Regions from separate parts of the Pseudovibrio sp. W74 genome, predicted to be linked through region 2. Evidence: riboswitches for the same ligand, from Rfam matches in the RefSeq annotation. Region 2 holds a riboswitch; each other region holds the start of a gene.
What was found. Region 2 has a riboswitch for cobalamin ahead of PsW74_RS07955 (TonB-dependent receptor). Riboswitches for the same ligand answer to the same signal wherever they lie in the genome.
Positions count from the first base shown of each region.

Region 1: linked by a shared signal. The riboswitch ahead of PsW74_RS18050 (energy-coupling factor ABC transporter permease) and the one ahead of PsW74_RS07955 (TonB-dependent receptor) in region 2 are both predicted to bind cobalamin.
Region 3: linked by a shared signal. The riboswitch ahead of PsW74_RS06060 (ABC transporter ATP-binding protein) and the one ahead of PsW74_RS07955 (TonB-dependent receptor) in region 2 are both predicted to bind cobalamin.

Region 1 is NZ_LMCJ01000024.1:86,322-93,799, forward strand. It holds gene PsW74_RS18040 (EAL domain-containing protein) at 1-2,518, opposite strand, end outside; gene PsW74_RS18045 (hypothetical protein) at 2,945-3,760, shown strand; cobalamin riboswitch at 4,117-4,328, shown strand; gene PsW74_RS18050 (energy-coupling factor ABC transporter permease) at 4,364-5,029, shown strand; gene ettA (energy-dependent translational throttle protein EttA) at 5,253-6,902, shown strand; gene PsW74_RS18060 (glycosyl hydrolase family 18 protein) at 6,969-7,478, opposite strand, start outside.
Region 2 is NZ_LMCJ01000008.1:375,321-382,798, reverse strand. It holds gene PsW74_RS07980 (ferredoxin--NADP reductase) at 1-73, shown strand, start outside; gene PsW74_RS07975 (regulatory protein RecX) at 127-660, shown strand; gene PsW74_RS07970 (heparin lyase I family protein) at 777-1,901, shown strand; gene PsW74_RS07965 (formate--tetrahydrofolate ligase) at 1,898-3,565, opposite strand; gene PsW74_RS07960 (DMT family transporter) at 3,898-4,791, shown strand; cobalamin riboswitch at 4,968-5,181, shown strand; gene PsW74_RS07955 (TonB-dependent receptor) at 5,357-7,171, shown strand; gene PsW74_RS07950 (ABC transporter substrate-binding protein) at 7,269-7,478, shown strand, end outside.
Region 3 is NZ_LMCJ01000007.1:58,544-66,021, forward strand. It holds gene PsW74_RS06035 (septation protein A) at 1-551, opposite strand, end outside; gene PsW74_RS06040 (DUF1499 domain-containing protein) at 922-1,389, shown strand; gene PsW74_RS06045 (class I SAM-dependent methyltransferase) at 1,565-2,272, opposite strand; gene PsW74_RS06050 (iron ABC transporter permease) at 2,530-3,585, opposite strand; gene PsW74_RS06055 (ABC transporter substrate-binding protein) at 3,588-4,526, opposite strand; gene PsW74_RS06060 (ABC transporter ATP-binding protein) at 4,539-5,321, opposite strand; cobalamin riboswitch at 5,665-5,875, opposite strand; gene PsW74_RS06065 (RNA ligase family protein) at 6,000-6,626, opposite strand; gene PsW74_RS06070 (hypothetical protein) at 7,446-7,478, shown strand, end outside.

The DNA.
Region 1 (7,478 bases), on a different contig from region 2:
CACTTTCCTCCGCAACCGGGATGAAGTTGTTCGGTCCAATTTGGCCTTTTTCCGGATGGTTCCAACGCAGAAGAGCCTCGAAGCCGACAATGGAACGGGTGTCAGAGCGTGCCTGCGGTTGGAAGTGAAGCTGAAGTTCCTCATTTTCCAATGCGTTACGCAGGTCGCCTTCCATTGTTCTTCTCAGCAGGATGGCCTCTTCCATCTTGTCCTCGAAGAATGCGAAGGTGTTTCGGCCAGCTTCTTTAGCCTCATAAAGCGCGATATCCGCCTTGGACATCAGCTCATCCGGGTCCGTCCCATGGTCTGGAATCAGCGCGATGCCAATGCTGGCGCTCGTTCTGACCGTGATGTTGTTGCCAACATGGATCGGCTTTGACAGGACCTCTAGTATTTTGTTGGTCAGCAGACCGACTTCAGCCGTTGTCTTCAGATTGACCTGAATGATCGCAAACTCATCCCCGCCGAGACGGGCGACTGTGTCGTGATGGGTGACGCATGCATTGAGGCGGCGAGCCACTGTCTGGATGAGTTTGTCACCAATTGGGTGGCCATATAAGTCGTTGATATCTTTGAAGCGATCCAGATCCAGCAGCATGACTGCGGAGATCGTTTGTTCTGCGTTTGCCTGGTTTTTGATTGCTTTTTGGAAGCGCTCGCGGAAGTAAGTGCGGTTCGGCAGGCCGGTCAACATGTCATGCTGAGCGAGGTGGAGAATGCGCGCTTCGTCTTCTTTCTGCTTACGCATATCACGTACAGCTGAGACACGAAGGTTCTCGTCTGCCACTTCCATCAAGCGACCACGAACTTCAATCGGAATACGCTCTCCAGACTTGCTTAAAAGCATGACTTCGTTCGGGGTTGGCTCATTGGCCAGAATGCTCTCACGCGCTTTTTCGCGGAAGTCTGGCGCGACATGAGACAGCAAACTGGTCCCGCGCATCTCACCTGCCTGATAGTCCAGCAGCTCGTAGAGCACGTGGTTACATTCCACGATAATACCGTCTGTCGAGATGGCCAGGCCTTCGAATGCACCTTCTGCAAATGTGGCGAGTTTGCTGAGTTCTTCCTGCTGCTTACTGTTTGATGTTTCGCTGATTTTCCGCCGTTTCTCGTCGCTCTGAAGCTTGTCGAGGAACGTGTTGAAGAGCGAAGCGAGGCGTTCTTGTGAGTCACTGTCCCGTACCGGCAAGCGCTCATCCAGCTTGGCGTCATGCCAAACCAACTTACCGATCAGATTCTCCATCTGGCTGATGGTGCTGACAATCGGCGTTTCATTCAGATCAATTTCGTCGGCTTTGCGGAACTGCTTTGCAAATTTGAAGGCCGTAAACAGGATTAGACCTGACAAGAAGGCCCAAAGGATGGTCAGTAAAGCTCCAACTGCCTGAAGTATAAGGTTATCCAGACTGAACCCAGCCAGCGCATGGTCTGCTGGTAGTGCGGTTGTGAAGCCGAAAAGGCCAATGAGAGAGCCAATGCCAAGGCTGGTGTAGTAAATGATGACTTTGTGGGTCTTTGACCTTGCATAGATAATGCGGGCGACTGCTATAGAAGCAGCTGAGGCCGTCAGAGCAATAAGTGCGACGCCTGCAACCGTCAGATGCTGGGCATTTCCGAGAACGGAGGACAAGCCGCCGATCATGCTCAGCAAAATGGTTGGGTACATGACCTTGCGCGGTGCGAAGAAGCCGAGGGCGACTCCCAATAGTACCGAGACGCCAGTTGCGACAAGGACGTTGAAGATTGCGCTGCCCAGCTCTCCTGAGTAAATGCTTGTGTTACCGACAGAAAAGCCAATGCCGCCAACGGCCATCAGCGCCGCGCCTGCTTTGATCTGCAGCACATTGTAGTTTTGTGTGTTGTGCAGAATGTACTCAGGTAACGCTGGTGAGTTTCTTAGTCCGGTCACTAACATGCCGGAAAAGGCTACGAAGGTTGCGAGCAATGTGACTACGGTACCGCCGCCAATCTGCTCGAAACCAACTGACAGCACGGTGTTTTGGCTAATCGGATGAAGCAATAACCCTTGGACACCCTTCAGGTAGGCAGGGTAGATGACCCCGCCGATTGAGAGTGCGAGAATGATCGTCGCACGCAGTGTCAGCTGATGCGATAGAGGCAGATAAGCCAGAACTGCGATCATCGCTGCCATTGCTGCGTGGATTGCAGCAGCGTGGATGTCCCCCTGTGGTCTGAACTCCACTTGAGACTGCCAGAGGATCAATTGTGCCGTTACATCAGGCAAGTTCAGCGTTGTGTCGATGAGCAGGCATGCTGCTGAACTGATGGCGATGAGGAGAAGGGCACGGTTGAAAAAACGGGTCGCCCGCATACGCTCCTGAACAAACAAGCTGGAATAGACAATTAGTATTCCAAGAACACCAAGCGCGAACAATCCAACAGACAATATGGTCCATAGGTTCTGCTGCTGAGTGAGCAGTTCAGCTTGATTGAGCTGATTGTGCAGGCCACCTGTCGCAGGATCGAAAATCGACGCATACGATGACGCTGACATGAAGTGTATCGATAAACCAATTAAAACGAAAAGGAGCAATACAGGAAGTAAGAGGGCTCGAAAATGCATTTGGGTACCCCAGGAAATTCCTCGGCATAATTGTTTGAAATTATTGCACATTTATTAAGAATTCTAGGGATGAACCGGGTTTAATTCTAAAAAGTATCGAAAAGTGCGGTGCATATGACGTTTATCTGACACTTCCAAAGCAAATTTATGAAAATTGTAAGTAAATGTTTCGTTTAGTGAAATTCTTTATATACGTGAATACTCGTATTTATCTTCAAGTTGAGAGGAAAGAGGGACGGGCTGTCAATTATGATTCTCTTCTCTTTTCACGACAGCATTTAGTTCATTTTTTATGGGCAATTGATGTGCATTGTAGTTCACCATCTTGCTGAAACAACTTTCAGGTGGTCTTGAACGATGCAGTGGTCCAGCTTGTTTTTATACTCAGCGGTTTCGGTTTTGCAGCCAACTGGTGGTGAGCGAGATAACATCTTGCCGAGTTGGAGCTCAACCACAGCGCGCCATGGTATCGTAGAAAGCATTGAGCGTATGGCTCGGGCTGGGAGCCCTGAATATGTGAAACTCGATGACCGTGTTGCTGTTTTGGTTGGCGATGGGGCTTTATGGAGCGACGCTCTGGCTGGCGCGGACAATGAAGTGACGCCACCTGAAGCTGGCGACAGTTTTGGAAGCTTTGCTGTTTATTCTGAGAGTGTACGTGCTCATCTGTCATTACGCGGGCCAAAGGCTGTTGGTGCAACGTATAGAGAGTTCGCTTTTCAGCCTCTGAAAGAGCTGGTGGGCTTTTTAAAAGAGCATCACTTTCAGATTTGGGTTTTAAGCTTTGGAGACCATGAAGTAGACCGCACAATGGCGGAGTTGAATTACGGACTTCCGAGATTTCGGGTTATCGAGGTTACTCCCCACGCAGCGCCGATGTCTTCTACCGACCTTGCCCGAACTATCTGGGAGAGGATAGGAACAGCACCCCAGATTTTTCTTGGACGATCTCACAGTGATCTTGGCTTGCTGAAGCTTGCTGGAAAAGGTGAGGGGGTGCTTAAAATCCAAATTTCTGCCAGCCAAAATGCTTCCACTCAGACACCGGATTCAACTCCCGATGATTCTGGAGAGCAGCAGAACTCCTGGAGCTTTGTGGTTTCTCCTGAGGAGCATTGGCTAAGGAAATATTCGTGGCAGGCACCTTCGGAGAGAACTTATAGCAAGAACTAATAGAAAATACTGAGACTTTCGTTGCAAGCTGCACGAGATATATTTGATCTATTCTAGTTTTAATCGATTGAAAATCTGAGTGCTTTTGTAATGTTGAATAATATCCGATGTTTCTGAGGTAATTTTATTTATTTTGATGAAGATCAATGAAGAGGTGGGGCACTCTGATATTTCTAAATACAGCTTCGGCTGGCACTCGGATGGGGGAGTGTCAACTTTCTTAAAGGCGTGTACCAACGGGTACACGCCTCTTTTTTTGCCTGCAGCTCTGGCGGGTTACAAGGGCCGTTGCATCCCTCTGATTGTTGCTTATCCCAACTGCCTCTTATTTCTAGTTGTGTCTTCTCTTGTAATTTAGGATATTCCCGCTGTTGGGTTCTGTAGAAGCCAAGCTTCTTGGATGAAAAGGGAATGCGGTAGGGATGACCAAAGATGGGCCTGAACCGCAGCTGCCCCCGCAACTGTTACGTGGTGCGTTCTTCATAAAAGCCACTGGAGATGATCTCTGGGAAGGCGGAGGACGCAAAAGCCATAAGCCAGGAAACCTGCCCGACACGACATAAACTCATGACCGCACGGAGGGTGCGAAGAGGAGCATATTAAATGCATATTGAACCGGGTTACGTTTCCGCCGCCAAGGTTATTGCTGCCAATGCAGGTGCCGTTGGCGTTATTGTCTGGGGCTGCAAAGAGCAGATTTCAGAATTCCTGAAAGAGCCGTTCACACCGCTGAAAACGCTATTGGCTGCGGTTTTCTTCTCCATTTTCATGCAGAGCTTCCATATGTCTGTTGGAGCATCGGAACTTCACTTCGTTGGTGCGATGGCGATGTATCTGACGCTCGGGTTTACCCCTGTTCTGCTTGGGTTTGCCATTGGCTTGCTGTTTCAGGCGCTCGCCTTTGATCCGCAGGACATGTACCACCTTGGCGTCAACAGCTTGTCTTTGATGTTGCCGCTGATTGCTGTTCATTACCTGAGTGGCCGTGAGCTGTTTTCGAAGGAACTGACCAAGCGTGTGAGCTTTGCGCAGATTCTGAAGTTAGATGCGATGTATTATGCTGGCGTGACCGGCATGGTTGGCTTCTGGTTGATGATTGGGGAAGTTGCCACGCCGTTTACGGCATGGGCGCAGTTTGCCCTGTCTTATCTGGTAATTGTTGCGTGTGAACCATTGGTCACCTTCATTGCAGTGAAGGGGCTCAAGGCCGTTGAAGACAATGCGATTGTTCGGAACCTGACAGTGGTTCCGCAGCTGAAGCTGGCGTAAATTTTTACGAGCTTGTTTGTTATTGGGGCGGCAGAGTAAACCTGCTGCCCTTTTTCTTGCGTGGAAGTGACCAGGTGTTGTCGTGAAATTCTCCGTTTGAGGAGAAAAAGCGACGGATTTGATCATCGCTGAAGTGTTATGGATTGCCCCTTGGCGCTGCTTCCACTATGAGTGCTCTCCAGAGATTTCATTGTTTACACAGATCAGGAGATGCAGGCAGTCCATGGCGCGCCAGTTCATCTATCACATGCACGGGGTCTCCAAGGCCTACGGTGCAAAAAAAGTACTCGACAATATTCACCTGTCTTTCTACCCGGATGCGAAAATCGGTATCCTTGGTCCAAACGGTGCAGGTAAGTCTACTCTTTTGAAGATCATGGCTGGTCTTGATAAAGAGTACACCGGTGAAGCATGGGCTGCAGAAGGTGCCAAAGTTGGCTACCTGCCGCAGGAACCAAAGCTGAATGAGGACAAGACCGTCCTTGAAAACGTGATGGAAGGTGTTGCGCACAAGCAGGCTCTTCTGGATCGTTATAACGAACTGATGATGAACTACTCAGATGAGACAGCCGATGAAGGCGCTCAGCTGCAGGACATCATTGATGCGCAGGATCTGTGGAATCTGGAAAGCCAGGTTGAGATGGCAATGGAAGCGCTTCGCTGCCCTCCATCCGACTCTCCTGTAAATAACCTTTCTGGTGGTGAGCGTCGCCGTATCGCGTTGTGTCAGCTGCTCTTGTCTGAGCCTGACCTGATGCTGCTTGACGAACCAACCAACCACCTTGACGCTGAGACCGTGCACTGGTTGGAACGCCATCTGCGTGAGTTCAAGGGTTCAGTGCTGATCATTACCCACGATCGCTACTTCCTTGACAACGTGACTGGCTGGATTCTGGAGCTCGACCGCGGTCAGGGCATTCCTTATGAAGGCAACTACTCCACTTACCTTGGTCAGAAAACCAAGCGTATGGAGCAGGAAGGCCGTGAGAACATGGCTCGTTCCCGCGCTATCAAGCGTGAGCAGGAATGGATGGGCATGACGCCGAAGGGCCGTCAGACCAAGTCAAAAGCCCGTATCAATGCTTATGATGCGCTGTTGACTGCTCAAGAAGAGCGTATGCCTTCTATTGAGCAGATCCTGATCCCTGTTGGTGAGCGTCTGGGTAACAATGTTATCGACGTTCAAGGGGTTTCCAAAGGCTTTGGCGATCGTTTGTTGATTGATGATCTGACCTTCAAACTGCCACGTGGTGGTATTGTTGGTATCATCGGTCCAAACGGTGCTGGTAAGTCAACACTCTTCAAGATGTTGTCCGGTCAGGAAAAACCAGACAGCGGTGAAGTGGTTGTGAGTGACCGTGTGCACCTTGGTTATGTGGATCAGTCCCGTGATAAACTGGATGACAGCAAGACCGTTTGGGAAGAGATTTCCGAAGGTGCTGAAGTGATCTATCTCGATAAGAAAGAGATCAACTCACGCGCTTACTGCTCCTCCTTCAACTTCAAGGGTGCTGGACAGCAGGCGAAAGTTGGCGACCTTTCCGGTGGTCAGCGTAACCGCGTGCATCTTGCCAAGGTTTTGAAGTCAGGCGCAAACGTTCTTCTGCTCGATGAGCCGACCAACGATCTTGACACCGAAACACTTGCAGCTCTGGAAGATGCGCTTGAGAACTATGCTGGTTGTGCCGTGGTTATCTCGCACGATCGTATGTTCCTTGACCGTCTTGCAACGCACATGCTGGCCTTTGAAGGTGATAGCCACGTTGAGTGGTTTGAAGGTAACTTTGAAGACTACGAAAAAGACAAGGTTCGCCGCCTGGGTGCACACGCTGCAGACCCAAGCCGCATCAAGTACAAGCCACTTACTCGCTAAGTCTAGCTTGCTTATTGATTTTGAGGACGGCGGAGCAGTGATGCTCCGTCGTTTATTATTATTGTTTTACTTTTTGTCTTTCAGATCCAGTGCATCTGCAACAGTTGAGATCCATTCTGTTGCAAGATCAGGGCTTTCGGGTGATTTTGCAAACTGCCAACCCATTGCGCCTCCAAACTCTTGTTCTGCCTTGTTCAGAGGATCGATGACATATTCAACTAAATCTTCTGCGGGGATATAGCCATTGTTCGCGCTCGGACCGGCGTTACCCTTCGCTGTCGGTTTGCCCACCAGTAGCTTTTCCGCAGGGATGCCTGCTTTTTGAAGGCCAACGATGCTGGTGGATTGAGGTGGGTTGCCTGTTGTACCTGCAACCAACCGGGTTTCATCAGCTGGGGTGTCGCCGACCCATGGACTGTTGTTGTAATACTGAATGTTCAAGTAATCGATGACGTCGTGTGCCTGTTCCATTACCTTCAAGTATGGGCCGCCGTACCAAGTGGGGTCCAGATATGGTGGTTGGGGAGCGTGTGTGATGATGCTCTGATCAGATGGTAAGGCTGCCTTGAGCTTCTG
Region 2 (7,478 bases):
ACAACGCGGTTTCACCGAGGGTGCCAACAACAATCCAGGTGATTTTGTTGTTGAACGTGCGTTCGTGGGCTAAACCACAGCGGAATATGTGATAGCTCATCTCTATTGCATTGGAGATGAGGTCACGTGGGCAAGAAAGTTTCATCTGAATATCTGCGCCGGGCAGCGCTGCATTATCTAAACAGATACAGTGCATCGGAAGACAGTCTGCGACGGGTTTTGAAGCGTAAAGTAGACAAACGGGCCAGAGAAGCAGATGAAGATCCCCATGAGTTCTATGAGCTGATTGAACCTGTGGTCACGTTTTGCCGTGATCACAAGTTTGTCGATGATCTTCAGTTTGCACAAAGCAAAATCAGATCGGCGACACTCAAAGGCAAGTCCAGCTCCCGAATAAAGCTGGAACTGAATGCCAAAGGTGTGTCTGGAGACGATATTCAGACAGCTTTTGACGACGAAAACCATGATGACCAACGCGCAGCGATTGCCTATGCCAAACGCAGGCGCCTTGGGCCGTGGCGGACAAAACCTAAAGAAGAGCGACGAGACAAAGAGCTTGGCAGTTTGATCCGCGCAGGCTTCCCCTTTTCGCTCGCTCAAAAGATCATTGATATGACCTTGGAAGAGGCTGAAGGCATCATCTACGGGCCTGTTTCCTGAAACTTTTCGTCAAATCCTCTGAAAAATCCCGAAAGCCTCTTGGGAGCGCAGCAATAATTCTTCTCTAGATTGGCGTGATCTGCAATCAATCCAGCACCGTGCCTTTGGGAGAAAAGATGCCGGATTCAGATCTACGCGACACTTTCAGAAGATATGGTCTGCTCATCCCGGTGCTTGCAGGTCTATGCCTGTTGGTGAGCCCCCAGTTCTCAGTTGCCGACGACCTAACTCCAAAAGACGAACCCTCCGACAAAACTGATGTCATAGTGACGCCGCAACAAGACGGAGGTGTTCACATCGATGAAATGCGTCAGTCAAAGTGTGCCGTCATGATTGATGACTTTGATGAATACCCAAGTGCAAGCGACTGGGATATTCACCGCATGAACAAGCCAGAAAACTTCCAGATTGAAAGCGATGTTGTGCGCGATGGTGGACACTCGCTGGCGATCACAGTGTTCGGCGATGATGAGTTGGACGCAGAGGGAAACCTGAAGAATGAACTTTGGGAGGCGCGTCAAAAGCGTTGTAATTTTGGCGATGAGGTTTGGTACTCATTCAGCTTTAAAATTGATGGAACCGTCTGGCCTGCCGGATCGACCCGCTGGGTGATTGGTCAATGGAAGGAAGACTCTGGCGGCAGCCCATTTCTGGCGCAACGGTTTGACAACGGCGTTTTTCACATCACTGTCCAGCACAATGACATTCGCAAACTAGTTGCGCAGGCAGAAGGCAGCTATCAGCAAGACTTTAAGGGGTTCTCGCAGGAGCTCCAGCAAATGCTGAGTTTGGATCGGCAAGGTTTTCGCAACAGAAATGATGCAAGCCGCACCTCAGACGAGTTCCTTGGCAGTGGCCTTTCAATTCCTGAGCTGAAAAAAGCGATTGAAGCACAGGACACCTCCAAGTTCCCATTTCTGGCGGACCCGCAAACCTACTCAGATTATCCAGGTATTCAGATCGAACTCTCAGATGACCCGGTACTGCCGGATCCAACAACCGGATGGGTTGATATGCGTTATCGCGTCAAAGGAAGCCGTGTCGGGCAGGGGATCATCGAGATTTGGGCCAACAACAGGTTCATCGCACGCGTTACCGGTTACATTGGTAACGATGAGTTTGCCGGTAAAACCCAATACTTCAAGTTCGGGCATTACCGGGATTATGATCGCCACGACTTACAGTCGACAGTGTATCTGGACCGCTTTCGCCGCGGCCCGCACCGGTCTGATGTAGACTAAAACAAGCCTTCAATCTGGCTGTTTTCATCAAGCCCGATGGTCTCTGCTGCCGGATGGCGCGGCAGGCCCGGCATCACCATAATATCGCCAGTCAGTGCCACAATAAATCCAGCCCCTGCGGAAAGTCGAACCGCACGTACATGGATGCTGTAGTCTGATGGCGCGCCAAGCAAGGCTGGATCGGTCGAGAAGGAATACGGGGTCTTAGCCATACATACCGAAAGGTGACCGTATCCTTGTTCTTCATAGGACTTGAGTTGATCTTTGACAGCCTGCTCACAGGTGACCTTTGAAGCACCATAAATCTTTTTGCAAATCCGACGTATTTTCTTCCAAAGAGCCAGATCATCTTCATAAAGATGTTTGAACTCTGACTGTGTTGTCTGGAGGATCTCAGAGACAGATGTCGCCAGCTCTTCAGTGCCTGCTGAGCCATTGGCCCAATGTGTGCAGGGCACGGCTTTAACGCCGAGCTTCTCCATCCGCGACATGATCACGTCAATTTCCTGGTCTGTATCAGGGCCGTACCGATTGATCGCCACAATCACAGGAACGCCATAGCGCTTACAGTTTTTGACGTGTCGTTCCAGATTGCTCATGCCTTTTTCAAGTGCGGGGATGTTCTCTACTGTCAGATCATTCTTGGCAACACCACCATGCATCTTGAGTGCGCGAACCGTTGCCACAACAACAACGGCATTTGGTGTCAAACCAGCTTGACGGCATTTGATGTTGAAGAACTTTTCAGCGCCAAGGTCAGCACCAAAACCAGCTTCCGTCACCACATAATCAGAAAGACGCAGCGCGGTCTTTGTCGCAATCACTGAGTTACAGCCATGGGCGATATTGGCAAACGGACCGCCATGGATAAAGGCAGGGTTGTTCTCAAGTGTCTGAACCAGATTAGGTCGGAAGGCGTCTTTAAGCAGCGCAGTCATCGCGCCATCGGCTTTCAGGTCCCGGCAGTAAATCGGTGTCTTATCTTTGCGATACCCAATCAACAGGCGGCCTAAACGCTCCTGAAGATCCTGCAGGCTTTCAGCAAGGCAAAGTACGGCCATCACTTCAGAAGCCACGGTGATGTCATAACCAGACTCGCTCGGGAACCCGTTGCTGACACCGCCAAGGCCAGTGGTAATGGAGCGCAATGAGCGGTCATTGATATCGACCACCCGGCGCCAGACAATCCGGCGCTGGTCAATATTCTCTGCATTGCCCCAATAGATGTGGTTGTCGATCATCGCAGAAAGCAGGTTATGTGCAGCAGTGATTGCATGCAGATCACCTGTGAAATGGAGGTTGATATCCTCCATAGGCACCACCTGCGCGTAACCGCCACCCGCAGCTCCACCCTTCATGCCAAAGCAAGGGCCTAACGAGGGTTCACGCAAGCAGATGGTTGTTTTCAGCCCGATGCGATTGAGCGCGTCGCCCAGGCCCACAGTTGTTGTGGTCTTGCCTTCTCCCGCTGGTGTTGGGGAAACAGCTGTCACAAGTATGAGTTTACCATATGGATTGCTGTTCAGTTCTGGCATCTCATCCAGATTAACCTTGGCTTTAAATCGGCCATAAGGTTCAAGAGCGTCCTCCGGGATCTTCAGATTTTGAGCGATGCGCGCAATGGGTTTCATGTCTGCTGCACGGGCAATTTCAATATCTTTCATGGAAAATCTCCAGATTAGAACGTGTAATCAAATGAGCCGGAGAGAGCGTCAAAAACGCAAATCAGGCAGGAACAGCAATGTAATCTCTACGTAGAATCTCTACCGAATGCACCTGCAAAGTTCAAGATTGAGGTAGGGCACTTGAAACTAACTTAGTTAACGGTGCTCATCTGTGTTTTTGCTGAGATGTGAAATATTATTACCTGAATAGCTGTTGGTCTGTTCTAAAATTCACCAGACTGCGCTTGCGCGGCAAATCCAAGAGCAGTAGAGCTGGTTGGCTTTTATAAACAAACTGCGCCGTGCCGTAGTTTCGTCGGTTAGGTCACCCCATGTTTTTATTTGAAGTTGCCGCGCTCGGTGCCGCTGCCACCTGGGCTATTGGTGGTCTCATTTCAGCAAAGCCTGCAGCACACCTTGGAGCCATTGGCTTCAACTGTGTGCGTATGTGGTTTGTTGTGGTGTTTCTGGGTATCTATGTCATTGCAACAGGCACATGGAATACGGTTGATTCAAGCCACGCTTCTCTCATCTTTCTCTCTGGCTTTGTCGGCATCTTCATGGGGGACACTTTGTTGTTCCTCACGCTCAATCGTATGGGGCCGCGCCGCACAGCCATCCTGTTTTCCATGAACGCACCCATGTCAGCGCTTCTCGGTTGGCTATTTCTGTCAGAGGAACTGTCATTTCAGGCACTTGTTGGTATCTCATTCGTTCTGGTAGGCGTTATCCTCGCCATTGCGTTTGGAAAGCGCAAAGACCAGCTTCATAAATGGGAGGCGATTAAGGGACCTGTTGCCATTGGTGTCCTCTTTGGCACGTTGGCCGCACTTTCCCAATCAGTCGGGTCAATCATCATTCGTCCCGTTATGGAAAGTGGAGCAGATCCCGTCGCCATCTCGCTTATGCGCTGCACCATTGCAGCCTTTGGTTTGCTGGTGCTCTTTTACCTGCCGGGCCGTCCATTCAGACTGGCGAACCCAATCAACAAAGAGATTGTCGCACTGGCCTCTTTGTCCGGCATGCTTGGCATGGGTATCGGCATGACGTTGATCCTCTATGCGCTGAGTGGCGGAGAGGTTGGCATTGTTTCTACCCTGTCTGCAACCACCCCAGCGATGATGCTGCCTGTTCTGTGGTGGCAAACCAAAGAGTTTCCTGCCATTGGGGCATGGATTGGTGCACTCCTCGTCATTCTCGGCTGTGCTTTGATTTTCATGAGCTAAACAGATGATAAGGCAATGATGCCGCCTAAGCACCACAAGCAGGTGCGACCTTAAGTGGCCGCATCGCAAGATCTGGTAGCGTGGCCGCATCAGCAATTTCTGTGAGTTTTGCAGGCAATTGGTCGAATTTTATCAAGTTCGCTATTCAGCCAGTTGACGAAAGCCCATGAAATCTGATCAATAGCCGGGCATTTGGTATTTTTGTCGATTAGATAAAAATGAAAAGGGAACACGGTCCAATTGGAAAAGCCGTGGCTGCCCCCGCAACTGTAAGCGTAGAGTTGTTGCTCACACATGCCACTGACGCAGCTGTTTAAAGCAGTGTTGGGAAGGCGGAGCAACAGTAAGGACGCGCAAGCCAGGAGACCTGCCAGATGCAGTCACTCACCCACGGCACGGGGCGTGCTATGGGGCGGTATTCCGTTCAGGTGACATTCACAGTGCGTCTGAGCGGTAATGAATCTGACTTTACTTCAAAAGGTTAGAACCAAGTTTCTTCAAAGACGCACAATGCAATCAACAGCATGGCATCCGTCATGGATGCTGTGAATGATGGACCAAACTCGTGCGTAACACATCTTGGATCGCAGCTACCCTCAAATCCGGCGTAGCTCTCTCAGCTCTCCTCAGCTCAACTCTAATCTCCTCCGCAAACGAGACCGAGCTTGACGAAATCATCGTCATCGCCAACAGAACGGAAACCGAAGCTGGCAAAGTCGGCTCCACTACCCACGTTGTCACCGAAGAAGACCTAAAGAACGACGGCGCTATGTTTGTCTCTGAATACCTGACAAAGTTGCCGGGTATCTCGTTCTCGCAAAACGGCGGAGCGGGTAAAACAAGTGCTTTGCGCATTCGTGGAATGAGTGGTTATTACACGAAGATTTTGCTGGATGGTGTCGATATTGCTGACCCGTCTGGTACGCAAGTTGAAGCTCGCCTTGAGCATGTCCTACTTGATGATGTTGAGCGTATTGAAATCTTAAAAGGCTCGCACAGTGCATTATATGGTGGCCAAGCGGTGGGGGGTGTTATCAATATCATCACCAAACGCGCTGCGCCGGGCACCGTGAAGCATAATTCGGCCATCGAGGGCGGCAGCTACGGAACCGTCAATGCTGCCTATGGATTTCAGGCGGCGACTGAAACAGCAGATATCGCAGTAAATGTGCAGCGCTACCATACTGATGGGTTTAGCGCGCAAACCCCAAAAAGTGACACAGCAGATGAAGATGGTTATGAGAACCTGACCTTTTCTGCAAAAGGTTCAGTCGATGTCACAGAGGCTCTGAACCTATATTTTGTTGCTCGCGGTACGGATGGTCACAGCGAGTTTGATGGATATAATAACCCTGATGCACGTAATGAACAGGACTACCGCCAGTATATAGGCAAGCTAGGTGCTAATTTTGCGTGGTTAGATGATAGGATGACAACTGACGCCTCATTCCAGTTAGTCGATACAACGCGCAAGTATTACGGTGACAATCCAGGGACTTACAAAGGCGATCGCTACAAGTTTGATGTCCTCAATACCTTCGATGTAACAGACGAAATCACGCTGAACTTTGGTGGTGATTGGATGCATGAGGACTACGCAGAATACGGAAGTAGTCGGATCTTTGGGGGTTTTGTTGAAGCTATGGTCGACCCATCAGATGAGCTAAGCCTTTCTCTTTCATCACGTCTGGATCATCATTCTCGTTTCGGAACATACTGGTCTGGTCGCGCTACAACGTCCTACCAGATTATCGAGGGGACTCGTTTCCGCTCAAGCATTGGCAATGGCTTCCGTGCGCCTGCCTTGAATGAGCTTTTTGGCAAATGGGGCCCTAATCCAGATCTGAAGCCAGAGACAAGCGTGAGCTTTGATGCTGGCGTCGATCAGGAGTTCTTCGACGGAAAACTCCGGTTTGGCGCTACTTATTTCCACATACTTACTGAAGACCTTATCAAATATAGAGTAAATCAGTACGTACAGATCAACGGCATGTCCCGAAGCCAAGGTGCGGAGCTGTCTGCTAACTGGGATGTTCTCGACAATCTGAGCTTCAATGCTGCCTACACTTACACATGGGCTGTTGGACCAGACAAAAAACGCTTGGTGCGTGTCCCTCTGCATGACGTGAATGTAGGCGCGACTTACAAGCCTGTTGATGTGCTGACCCTCAATCTCAATACCAGTTACGTCTCCGGAATCGAAGATGACGGTGAGCTCGACGACTTCGTTCTGGTCAATGCAAAAGCTGCTTATCAGTACACCGAGAATCTGACGTTCCATGTCCGTGGTGAAAACTTGCTGGATCAGGATTATGAGCGGATCAAAGACTATCAGACACCGGGTCTTTCCGTTTACGCTGGTCTTACTGCCAGTTTCTGATTAAGTATGCCGCTCGGTGAAAGCTGAGCGGCATCTTGCAGGGGATGGCTCTGCTCGGGCTGTCTTCCCATGTCTGTATGCCTCTCAAAAGGTCGAAATGCGAAATAAGATCAAAAAGATCATGCAAATGGCGTTTCTGATGGCTCTGGCAATCAGTCCTGCTGTTGTACGCGCGGACCAGAGCGAGGCGGAGGCACCCCGGCGAGTTGTCTCCATGAACCTGTGCACCGACCAGTTTTCCATGCTGCTGGCAGGCAAAGAGCAACTTGTATCAGTCTCCAAACTAGCGTCTGACCCAACGCTCTCC
Region 3 (7,478 bases), on a different contig from region 2:
AAGACCTTAAAGTCCACCCAGAAGTCCGTTGAGAAGTTGCGCCAGACAAACTCATTGATCAGCGCCAGCACAAAGAAGAACACACCCCAGCGCATAGTCAGCTTGCGCCAGCCTTCCGCATCCAGCTTAAAGGCGCTGTCAAACACATAGCCCAGCAGAGATTTACCGAAAAACAGCCCACCCAGCAAAATCGAACCGAACAGGGTGTTCACAATGGTCGGCTTGAGTTTGATGAACAGATCATCCTGCAAATACAGCGTCAGTGCGCCAAACACGAGCACTACAACACCAGACACCACCGGCATCACGGGCAGATGACGGGTGAGGATATAGGACACGGTGAGGGAGATGGTGATTGCCACCATAAAGGCAGCAGTTGCAATAAAGATCGGCTGACCAAGAGCACCCAATGCAGGAAACATCTCGGCAAGCTGTGCGCCTCTGGAGTTGGCGATGAAGAAAACGCCCAATGGACCGAGCTCAAGGGCCAGTTTCAAAAGTGGCGAAACGTCTTGGCGCTCAGTTGTCTGCGTAGAGCGTTCTGAATTCATCTGCAAAGGCTTCCTTTTGTTGCTTTTCTCCCGACCTGAGAGATTTAAGCAGCAATTTTGCTATTAAAAGGGCAATTAAGAGCGAAATTGCAAAATCGTCAAGTTTTATGGCACCAATATAGCCGTTTTGAGGGGCTACAGCCTTAATTATGCGTTCATCTTGCAGTGAAGAAGCGTGAACTACTTGGTTTGGAGTGGAAGTTAAATTTCAGACCTCACTCCTACCCCTCACGCAAACCTGTAAGAGATGCCAACAGATTGTGTCGCACTCTCAAACACTAGAAATTCATTTCGCCCGCAACCTCTGAATGAGTTATGCTTTGTGCAAGTGGGAAATTCGGGAACGATGATATTCAAAGGTCTTTCTAAAATGGCTGTTATTGCAATTCTTCTGGTCGCGCTTGTGGTTGGCGTCACTGCAAAACTTATTTGGCAAAACTCCAGAGTGCCGGATTATGTTGGCGTGCAAGATGGTCAGTTTGCGGCTCTGCCCAACTCCCCCAATGCCGTCTCTTCTCAAACAGAAGACACAGCCCGCCGTGTGGAGCCTTTGCCCATGCTCTCCTCCTTTGAGATCACACAGGCAGCTCTCACCAACACCTTGCAGGAGATGGGCAAGAACAAGATCAGCAAGGTGGAAGGATCATACCTCCACGCCGTCTTCACAAGCTCAAGCATGGGTTACAACGACGATGTGGAGCTCTGGATCGATGAAGAAGCAGGCGTCGTGCACTACCGCTCTCAATCCCGCGTTGGCTACAGCGATATGGGCGCCAACAAGGCTCGCTACGAGCGTTTCAGAAGCATTTATTCCACATTCACCGATGTTGAGAATTGACTCAGAGGCAACTAACACACCTGTGAGTTTCGCAGAGTCAATATCCCCTTGAAATGACTCATGAATCTACCCGACTTCATACAGCGCACTGACTCTGCGGGAGATAAACCGCAGAAACATTGAGACTCACAAAACTGTAAGTAGCCAGTGAGTCTGAAGCGGGCCAGGAGGCAGCCTACTTGCTGCAGTGGCTCTGGCATTTGAAAAAGATGAAGCTCGGGTTCTTCTGCAGCTTCTCATAGTGGATTGGAGATTTTTCCTTCATCTCGGCAGCTGGCATCCCTTCGCGCAGGTCCACAACACACATTCCGGCAGCTGAGAGCCACCCAAACAGCATGGAGAGTGGGCGGCGATAAAAACTCACCTTCACCGGCATACCAATGGTGTTCCATTCCTCCGTCACATGTTCCTGACGCAGATAACTACCGCTTGGAGAGCACTGTGCATCCACCAGCGGATGATGGGTTGAGAACACGAAGTAACCACCCGGCTTCAACACGTTCCCGATGTCTCTGAAAAGCTTGTTCAGGTCCTCGACGTAATGGATCATCAACGGACAGATCACGATATCAAACGTGCCTTCCAGTTTCTCCGGCAACCCATTAGACAGGTCAGAGGTGTAGCACTTTACGTTGTCGTCCAGCTTCTCTTTCACCAGCTTCAGCATCTGCTCGGATTCATCAATGCAGGTTACATCAGCTCCGTGATCATAGAGAAACTGCGCATACACGCCGGGGCCGCACCCAAGATCCAGCACCTTCAGCCCTTGCAGCGGTGGCAGCATGCCAAGCAGGGTGGGGCGCTCTAAAAGAGCGTTGTAGATGTTCTCCTGAATGGCCTCATCATACTGCTCGGCAAAATCGCTATACAACCGAGATGTCATTCACGTACTCCGCATCAAACACATGTTCCCGAACAAGACCTCTGATCAACGCCTAGGAATATGCGACAAAACCATAATTAAAAGCAGCCGAAACCAACCGGAATAAAAGTAAATACCTTTCAAAATCCGTGTTTCTGCCATGCTGCCAGATGGGCCTTGTATGAGTCTAACGCGAAAAAACTGTGTCGTGGTGACGGCAAGCTCAAGCTCATATCACAGCAACTACGAGATGCCGGAGTGCTTGAAAAGCGGCAGACCTACCGCTTTTCTCTCAATAACCAGATAAAGAAGACCCCGCCAACAAGCCCGGTGATAATGCCAATCGGCGTGTCCTCCGGCTTCATCAGTGTCCGCGCCGCCACATCCGCGAGCAGCAAAAAGATTGCCCCGAACAATGCTGAGACCGGGATCAGGCGCCGATAATCACCGCCCACAAACAACCGCACAATATGAGGCACCATAAGCCCAACAAACCCGATCATACCCGAGAACGCGACCATAACACCGGTAATCAGAGCCCCAATGACAAAGGTCTCCAGCCGGAATGCACCAACGGAGATGCCAAGCGTGGTCGCTGTCTCATCGCCAATGGTCATGGCGTTGAAGTGCCCGGCCCGCAGCCACAGCCAGACCCCGCAAAGGACCAGCACCACCAACGGATAGATAAGGTGTCCCCACTGCGCCAGACCTAACCCACCCAACATCCAGTAAACCACACTGTGCGTTGCCCGCGGGTCTGCCAGGAAGATGAGAATGTTCGCGCCTGCCATCAGCACAAAGCTCACCGCCACACCGGTCAGCACCAGCCGATCTGCACTGGTCGCACTCGTAAACTTCGCCACCCCAATCACAATAAGTGTCGCCCCAAGAGCACCCAAAAACGCCAGCAATGGCACGGTGAGCATCCCCAAAAACAACCCCGTATGCAGCAGAGCCAGCACAGCACCAAACGCACCACCAGCTGAAATGCCGATTAGGTGCGGGTCCGCCAGCGGGTTGCGGGTGACGGATTGAAGGCAAGCTCCCACGATGGAAAGCCCGGCCCCCACCATAATCGCCAGCAGCGCACGGGGCAGGCGGATTTCCCAGAGAATGCTCTCCCGCCCCAGCGACCAGCTCGGCTCAATCGTCCCCGGCACCAGTTTGTTGGCAAGAACACCCCATACAGTCTCCATGGAAATGGAAACCGCCCCAACGGAGACCGCAAGGCAAACAGAAAGAACCAGCGCAGCCAATCCCACGCAGCAAATCTGCAGCAAATGATGAGAAGAGCCCTCTTTGGAGGCTACAACAACGCCGGTTCCTTCGCTCATTGTTAGTTACCCCAGAATGCGGTTGCGAGTTTCTTGATCGCCTTGATGTTCCGTGGGCCCGGAGTTGCTTCAGCATATTCCAGCGTCACGAACCGGTCATTCTTCACCGCATCCATATCCGCAAAGGCGGGGTTGTTGAGCATGAACTCACGCTTCTGTGCAGCAGTCACTTCGCCGTAGTTGATAATCACGATCACTTCCGGGTTGGTCTCAACCACAGCCTCCCAGTTCACGCGCACCCAGCTCTTATCCAATGTATCCGTCACGTTGGTGCCGCCAGCAGCCTCAATCAGCGCGGTTGGCATCCCATAACGACCAGCAGTGAACGGAGAATCTTCACCTCCGTCATAAACAAACACACGCAGAGGTGTGTCAGCAGCCTTCAAGCCAGCTTTGAACTGCGCAAGGTCTTCGCGATAAGCCTGCACCAACGCTTCCGCCCGCTCTTCAACATCAAAGATGCGGCCAAGGTTCAAAAGATCATTGTACATGTCATCCATGGAAACCTTTGGCTTCTCGCCAATATGGATGCAGCTCTCGGTCAGCTCATAAACCTTGATCCCGAACGGTGCCAAAGTTTCCGGCGTAACTGGGCCGCCAACCTTCATGCCGTAATTCCATCCGGCAAAAAAAAAGTCTGCATCAGCCCCAATCAACACTTCTTTGCTTGGGTATTTGGGAGCAAGCTCCGGCAATACAGCCACCTGGTCTGTCAATTCAGCATCCAGCGTTTTCCAGCCAGAAATGCCAGTGTAACCCGCCATGTTGTCCTGCAATTCCAACGCCAGCATCATCTCGGTGAGATTGGAGTCGTTGGAAATGGCCCGTTGCGGAACACCATCAAATGTGACGGTGCGGTTACAGCTCTTGACGGAAACCTCTGCCAGCGCAGCAGAAGAGGAAAGCAGCGCCACAGCCAGCGCCAAACCAAGTTTTTTCATGAAAAAATACCCTTAAGAATGAAGATCGAATGTCAGAAGAGAGTGTTGTCGGTCCATCAGCTGATCGCGTGTCGTACGCACCTGAAAAGCCTTGGAAACCAAAGCGGGGGAGAGGATTTGCTCCGGCGCCCCAAAGCCAAGCATCTGCCCGTGGTCCAGCAACAGGATCTGGTCACACACCTGCGCCGCCATGTTCAGGTCATGCAAACTGGTGATGATCGTCAGATCCAGCTCTTCAATGAGCTTCAGAATTTCCAGCTGATGGCGAATGTCGAGATGGTTGGTCGGCTCATCCAGAATGAGCAGCTCTGGCTCTTGCGCTAACGCCCGCGCCACCATCACCCGCTGTCGTTCCCCGCCAGAAAGCGTGCCAAACAACCGCCCGGCCAACCCGTCCAGCTGCAAAGCGCGGATAGCACGGTCCACCACCTGCCGGTCGCGCTCGCCAGATGCCGCCAGACCGCTGCGATACGGTGTGCGCCCCAGCTCCACGATCTCACGCACCTTCAGCGCAAAGTCCGTTGGCTGCTCTTGCAACACCGCCGCCACCCGCTGCGCCGTCACTTTGGCGGAGAGGGACCAGATGTCATCACCACCAACGCAAATCTGCCCGCTCATCGGCTTGTTGAACCGATAGAGCAGCCGCAACAACGTAGACTTGCCAGCTCCGTTCGCGCCAACCACGCCAAGCACTTGGCCCGCAGCCAGCTCAAAACTCAATGGCTGCAAAACCAACGAACTCTTACGATCAGGTGCCCACGAAACATCGCGAACAGAAACAAAAGCCGCGCTCATGCCAAAGCACCCTTGCGCAGCTCAGCCCCAATCAACCAGCCGAAGGTGCCTAAATGATGAGAAACAGGATCCAGCATTGTACCAACCCACCTGAGTGAAACGCTACACATCATAAATGTAACGTTATAACGTTACATTGATTGTCGAATCCTGAGGCAAAAGTCAAGCGCACGCGCGCGTCGACTATCAGCGGTTCGCAAAACGATCCGGGATAAAGTTTAAGTCTTGAGGAAACAGGTAACATAACGCCCTCCGCGCAACGGCAGGGGCAAACAGAAACCGGATATGTGAGAGGCTTGCGCCAATGCAACCATTATGGCCTCCTCCGGGACGCCCCGCCCGGGTTGAAGTGAAACATAATGGCAGGTCTCCTGACTCGCGGGTCTGTGTTCAGCCAGCCTTCCCGGATTTCTCCAGTGGCATGCTTGGCGTCGCTCGCCGCTTACAGTTGCGGGGGCAGTCACGGAATTAGCGCCTGTTGGCTACACTTCACCGTGTTCCCTTTTAATCCCGAGGCCTTTCGCACCTCAGAAACCATAGGCCCGCATACTGAATTTTGCAGACCTCAATTGCAAGCGCTTTCGAGAATAGACCTGAGGTGCTGTTGATAGCAGCTATCACCACACCAAAGTCACCCCGCACTAGATGCGGGACTTAGAGCCACGAGCTCATTTGCTCCTAGCTCTTTCGCAACCCGTTCTTGATAATCTCACTATGCATCCAGTGGGTGTCACTCTGTACGTGATCTGCCCGCACATACTTGGCCATATGTGTCGTCATGTCAGGCTCTTGGAATGCCTCACTGGTTCGCACGACAAAGCCCTCCTGCTTGCTCAGGTTGAGCCCGTTCAGCACTCTGTCAACGCTTGCTTGAGTGAAAACGCCCCTGTGCAACACCGGAACAGGAGCAATGCCCAGCTCTGAGAAACGGTCCAGCGTCGCATCCCAACTCTGTGTGATGCCGCCAACAATCCATGCAAAACCTAGAAAGTAAGTAGGCAACCTGTCATAAGCGACGGAATGACGGGCAAACAGATACTCACCGACGATCCGCTCATCCTCAGCAAGACACGGCGAAATACCTGCCGCAAAAGCTTTCATCCAATCACGTGATGGATGATACCCACTGTCAGGGCTACGCGCATGGCATCCACTCTGCAGGATAGTCGTGTTCTCGCCGTCCATCTTCTCGGTAAAGACGACTTCTGCCGCGCTTTCCAGAGCCGCCAAATCCCGCAGGATCTTGTCATCGCTCATTACACCGGGAGAGCTGGGTAAGTGATAGGTGCGGCCATACTTCTTCATCGATCCCGCAGCTCCTTATCTTCAAAGCGAATAAGGGAACTCCGATTATAATTCCTATGCTCATTGAGCCAGGACACCGCCCCTTCTTCTTATCGGGTGGTGATTACAAGCTTTAACGAGCAACCACAACCACCCTCCGTCTTCCCGGACAAGCGCAGCGCAGATCCGGGATCCAGAGCAATACGCTTAGGCATAAGCCACGACACAAACACCTTGCTAACCCCCGCCATCCATGTCCCTGTCAAAACTACCAGTTTGACAGAGTAATTGCCTCATCCCATCCTCATGCATGAAGCGCACAAGTCCTTTGTTATGGGCGGGAGGGTGGTGAATAGAATACCCTTTCGAGGGGAATAAACTCGCCTGTCTGTTTGCAGGTTTCTAGCCTCCCGCTCGCCAAAGAGTTCTCACTCCACCCTCGTCTTCCCGGACAAGCACAGCGCAGATCCGGGATCCAGAGCGACATGCTCAGGCATAAGCCACGACACAAACACCTCGCAAACCACGTCATCCACAACCTTGTAAAAACTGTCAATTTGACAACCGCTGGTTTTCATTCCACATTCATCTGTGAGGCTTCGAAACCTCTCCAAACAGCGGTTACCGCTCCCGTCGACTAGCGGATTTTTTGTGCCTGCTTTATAGGTAGCGCGCAAATCTATTGCTATGAGCGGGAGGGCGGTGAATACAATACCTTCTTCGGAGGGGAATAAACTCGCCTGTCTGTTTGCAGGTTTCGAACCTCCCGCTCGCCAGCGGGCCGTCGAAAGCCTTGTTGTCGCGCGGTTGTTCAACACCCTACTTACAGAGGGATTGAGAATGATCGACTCCGCATGTGCCTGTGGCACCACA